One region of the Streptomyces sp. NPDC006012 genome, then DNA from elsewhere that is predicted to be linked to it. Evidence: riboswitches for the same ligand, from Rfam matches in the RefSeq annotation. Region 1 holds a riboswitch; the other holds the start of a gene.
What was found. A riboswitch is a leader RNA that binds a small molecule or an ion and turns the genes downstream of it on or off. The one in region 1 is predicted to bind glycine.
Positions count from the first base shown of each region.

Region 2: linked by a shared signal. The riboswitch ahead of gcvT (glycine cleavage system aminomethyltransferase GcvT) and the one ahead of gcvP (aminomethyl-transferring glycine dehydrogenase) in region 1 are both predicted to bind glycine.

Region 1 is NZ_JBIAIE010000048.1:9,885-12,270, forward strand. Features, by position in the region: gene ACFYPJ_RS38055 (DNA polymerase IV) at 1-532, shown strand, start outside; gene ACFYPJ_RS38060 (PRC-barrel domain-containing protein) at 603-974, opposite strand; glycine riboswitch at 1,114-1,209, shown strand; gene gcvP (aminomethyl-transferring glycine dehydrogenase) at 1,384-2,386, shown strand, end outside.
Region 2 is NZ_JBIAIE010000030.1:60,353-62,738, forward strand. Features, by position in the region: gene gcvT (glycine cleavage system aminomethyltransferase GcvT) at 131-1,258, opposite strand; glycine riboswitch at 1,457-1,554, opposite strand; gene ACFYPJ_RS33815 (AAA family ATPase) at 1,732-2,386, shown strand, end outside.

The DNA.
Region 1 (2,386 bases):
GCTGCGCGGTGCGGGGTTGTCGGGGCGGACCATCGTGCTGAAGGTGCGGCGGTACGACTTCTCCACGCTGACCAGGTCGGAGACGCTGCGGGGGCCCACGGACGATCCGGTGGTGGTGCGGGAGGCGGCGACGCGGCTACTGGAATCCGTGGACACGACGGGCGGGGTGCGGCTGCTCGGCGTGGGCGTCTCCGGCCTCGCCGACTACACCCAGGAGGACCTGTTCGCCCAGGCGGCGGTGGAGGCGGCCACCGCGGCACCGGAGGAGGCCGCGGCCGAACCCGTCGAGGAGCCCTCGACGGAGGCCGAACGGCACTGGGTCGCTGGGCACGACGTGCGGCACACCGAGTACGGGCACGGGTGGGTGCAGGGCAGCGGTCTCGGGCGGGTCACGGTGCGATTCGAGACTCCCGCAACGCAGCCGGGCCGGGTGCGGACGTTCCGGGTCGACGATCCCGGTCTGGAGCCCGCGGAGCCGTTGCCGTTGGTGTCCGGGGAGCTGAGGGCGGTGCCGGGAACGGATGACGGGTGATGCGGAAGGGACGGGGCATCGGGCCGTACAGGGGTGAGGCAGCGGGCGACAGGGGCCCGGGGCGGCGGCGTCAGGTCTCGTCCTGGCCCGCCAGCCTGCCGAAATCGTGGTCCGGGCGCGGGGACGGCGCGGCCACGTCCAGGCCGTAGTGGTGGTAGAGCTGGAGTTCCTGCTCCGGGGAGAGGTGGCGGCCCACGCCGAAGTCAGGGGCGTCCTTGATGAGGGCGCGGTCGAAGGGGACGCGCAGACTGCCCTCGATCAGCTCGCTCGGCTCCAGGGGGACGAAGGCGTCCCGGGAGAACAGGCCCGTCCGTATGGCCGCCCACTCCGGCACTCCCGTGGCGTCGTCGAGGTACACCTCGTCGATAGTGCCGATCTTGGTGCCGTTGCGGTCGAACGCCTTGCGGCCGATCAGGTTGCGCGGATCGATGTCGGTCTGCACGGGCCCTCCTCATTGGTCGCAATCCTTCGCAAGCACTGCCTGCACATTCGTGAGCACTACCTACAAAAGAGCAGAAACGAGGCGGCGGCCACTCGAAGGTCCGGCCGATGGCGTCGCTGGTAGGCTGGCAAATGGCTGCTGATCCCGTGCGGGAGAGTCCTCCGGACATCGTCCGAGGCGCCGAAGGAGCAAATCCTCCCCGGAATCTCTCAGGCACACGTACCGCACGGGCGAGGTCACTCTGGAAAGCAGGGCGGGTGCCGACGGTTCCCGCTCTCACCGACGGGGAAAGCCGTGACGCCTCGGGTGCCACGGTGAAGCTCTCAGGTCGAGATGACAGAGGGGGAGGCCGTCGGGGTGCCCGCGCCGGGGCGCCCCTCGAAGGTCGTCAGACCAGGAGGCCTCCGCAATGACCGCCCATCGCACTCCGCTCTCCGAGCTCGAACAGGGCACGCCCTTCGAGCAGCGGCACATCGGGCCCGACCAGGAAGCGCGGGAGAAGATGCTCGCGCAGGTCGGCTACGGCTCGCTCGACGAGCTGACCGCCGCCGCGGTGCCGGACGTGATCAAGAACGCCGACGCGCTCGATCTGCCGGGCGCCCGCACCGAGGCCGAGGTGCTGGCGGAACTGCGTTCCCTCGCGGACCGCAACCAGGTCGTCGGTTCGATGATCGGGCTCGGTTACTACGGCACCTTCACGCCGCCCGTCATCCTGCGCAACGTCATGGAGAACCCGGCCTGGTACACGGCCTACACGCCCTACCAGCCGGAGATCTCCCAAGGGCGGCTCGAAGCCCTGCTGAACTTCCAGACCATGGTCGCCGACCTCACCGGACTGCCCACCTCCGGTGCCTCCCTGCTCGACGAGGGCACGGCCGCGGCCGAGGCGATGGCCCTGTCCCGGCGCATGGGCAGGAACAAGAACGGCCTCTTCCTGGTCGACGCGGACACGCTGCCGCAGACCGTCGCCGTGATCCGCACCCGCGCCGAACCCGCCGGGGTGGAGGTCGTGGTCGCCGACCTGCACGCGGGCATCCCGGCCGAGGTCGCCGAGCGCGAGATCAACGGCGTACTGATCCAGTACCCCGGCGCCTCCGGGGCCGTACGCGACATCGAGCCGGTCATCGAGCGGGCGCACGAGCTCGGCGCGCTCGTCACCGTCGCCGCCGACCTGCTCGCCCTCACGCTGCTGAAGTCGCCGGGTGAGCTGGGTGCGGACATCGCCGTCGGTACGACCCAGCGCTTCGGTGTGCCGATGGGCTTCGGCGGGCCGCACGCCGGCTACATGGCCGTGCACGAGAAGTTCGCGCGCAGCCTGCCGGGCCGCCTCGTCGGCGTCTCCGTCGACGCCGACGGGCACCGGGCCTACCGGCTCGCCCTGCAGACCCGGGAACAGCACATCCGGCGGGAGA
Region 2 (2,386 bases), on a different contig from region 1:
CACAGCGGGTCGGGCCCGCGGTGGCCGCCCGCCGCACGGGTCCGGTCCCGGATTCCGGCCGCGGCTCGCGGCCCCGGGTTCCGGTGCGTGGCGGGCGGTGGCGGTGGCACACGTCCCGTGGTTCCAGTGTCTACTTCTGCCGCCGGTAGAACGGCAGCGCCACGACCTCGTACGGCTCGTGGCTGCCGCGGATGTCCACGCCGACGCCCGCCGTGCCCGGCGCGGAGTGCGCCGCGTCGACGTACGCCATGGCGATGGGCCGGCCCAGGGTGGGGGAGGGGGCACCGGAGGTGACCTCGCCGATCACCGCGCCGCCCGCGACCACCGGGTACCCGGCGCGCGGCACCCGGCGGCCCTCGGCGGCCAGGCCGACCAGCACCCGCGGCGGGTTCTGCTCGGCCCGCCCGGCGGCGGCCAGCAGCGCCTCGCGGCCGACGAAGTCGCCCTCCTTGCCGAACTTCACCACCCGGCCGAGCCCGGCGTCGAACGGCGTGAGCGAGGTCGACAGCTCGTGCCCGTACAGCGGCATGCCCGCCTCAAGGCGCAGCGTGTCCCGGCAGGACAGCCCGCACGGGACCAGTCCGGCCGCGGCGCCCGCCTCGGTCAGCGCCTGCCAGAGCTTCTCCGCGTCGCCCGGCGCCACGAACAGCTCGAAGCCGTCCTCGCCGGTGTAGCCGGTACGGGCGATCAGCGCGGGCACGCCGGCGACGGTGCCGGGCAGACCCGCGTAGTACTTCAGGCCGTCCAGGTCGGCATCGGTCAGGGAGCGCAGGATGCCGGGGGATTCGGGGCCCTGTACGGCGAGCAGGGCGTAGGCGTCGCGGTCGTCGCGGACCTGCGCGTCGAAGCCGGCGGAGCGCTCCACCAGGGCGTCGAGCACCACCTCGGCGTTGGACGCGTTCGCGACGACCATGTACTCGTGCTCGGCCAACCGGTAGACGATCAGGTCGTCCAGGATGCCGCCGTCGGCCCGGCAGATCATGGTGTACCGGGCCCGGCCGGTCCTGACGCCGCCGATGTCGCCGACCAGCGCGTGATCCAGCAGCGCGGCGGCCTGCGGGCCGGTCACGGTGATCTCACCCATGTGCGAGAGGTCGAAAAGCCCGGCCCGGGTCCGTACGGCGAGGTGCTCGTCGCGCTCGGAGCCGTAGCGCAGCGGCATGTCCCAGCCGGCGAAGTCGGTCATCGTCGCGCCGAGCGAGCGGTGCAGGGCGTCCAGCGCGGTACGCCGCGGACGCGGGGATTCGGTGCTGCTCATCGGTCGGTCGTCTCCCAGGGCGATGGGGGTCGCCCGCGCGGGCGGGGCCGAGCGCGGGCAGGGCGGGGAAGGTCCTCCCCATCTGTCATCGGAACCTGAGAGGTTCGCCATGACCGGCGGCGTACGCAGCGTCGTACGGCGGTCACGGCTTGCACCTTGGGTGGAGCCACCGGACAGCGGCCCGCTTTTCAGATGTGCCTCGCCCGCGCGGTGACTGGGGCCTGAGAGATTCAAGGGAGGGACTTGCTCCTTCGGCGTCCCAGCAGGACTGCTGGGAACTCTCCCGCGCGGATTCAAGCGGCCGGTATGCAGTTGGCGCGCTCATCATTGCACGCCTCGCCGCCGCACGGCAGACCTGATCCGTGACCGGGCTGTGGCAGAACGCGCACGGCACAGTGAGACACCGCGCATTACCTTCTCTTTACACTCGACGGGCATGGGGATGTCCAGACCCCAAGGGGAGGACGATCACGGTGAACAGGACCACGGCGTACGCCGCGAACACGGGTCTCGCGCTACCCGACAAGCCCGCCTGCCGGGCCGCCGGGCGGTGCGCGGAGCGACCCGCGCCGGTCGTCCGCGACCTGCGTGAACGAGCCGGCCACAGCCCGCGCGCCCTGCACTTCGGCCGCCACGACCTGGCCGTGGTCACGGGCCTGCCCGGCAGCGGCAAGTCGACCCTGATGGACCGGGCGGTGCAGGGCGCCGGGGCCGCCAGGATCGATTCCCAGGACACCCGGGACCGCTGGGAGGCCCGGATCCCCCGTTTCCTTCCGTACGTGCTCTACCGCCCCCTGGTCCGCCTCGCCCACTACGCCGCGCTGCGCCGCGCCCTGCGCACCGGTGAGGGCGTCGTGGTGCACGACTGCGGCACCCAGTCCTGGGTGCGCCGCTGGCTGGCCCGCGAGGCCCGGCGCCGCGGCGGCACGCTGCACCTGATCCTGCTCGACGTCCCGTCCGCCACGGCCCGCGACGGGCAGCGCGAGCGCGGCCGGGGCGTCTCCCGCTACGCCTTTCTGCGCCACCGCAGGGCGGCCGCCCGGCTGCTGCGCGCGGTGGAGCGGGGGGACCTGCCCGCCGGCTGCGGTTCTGCGGTGCTGCTCGACCGGGACGCCGCGGACGTGCTGC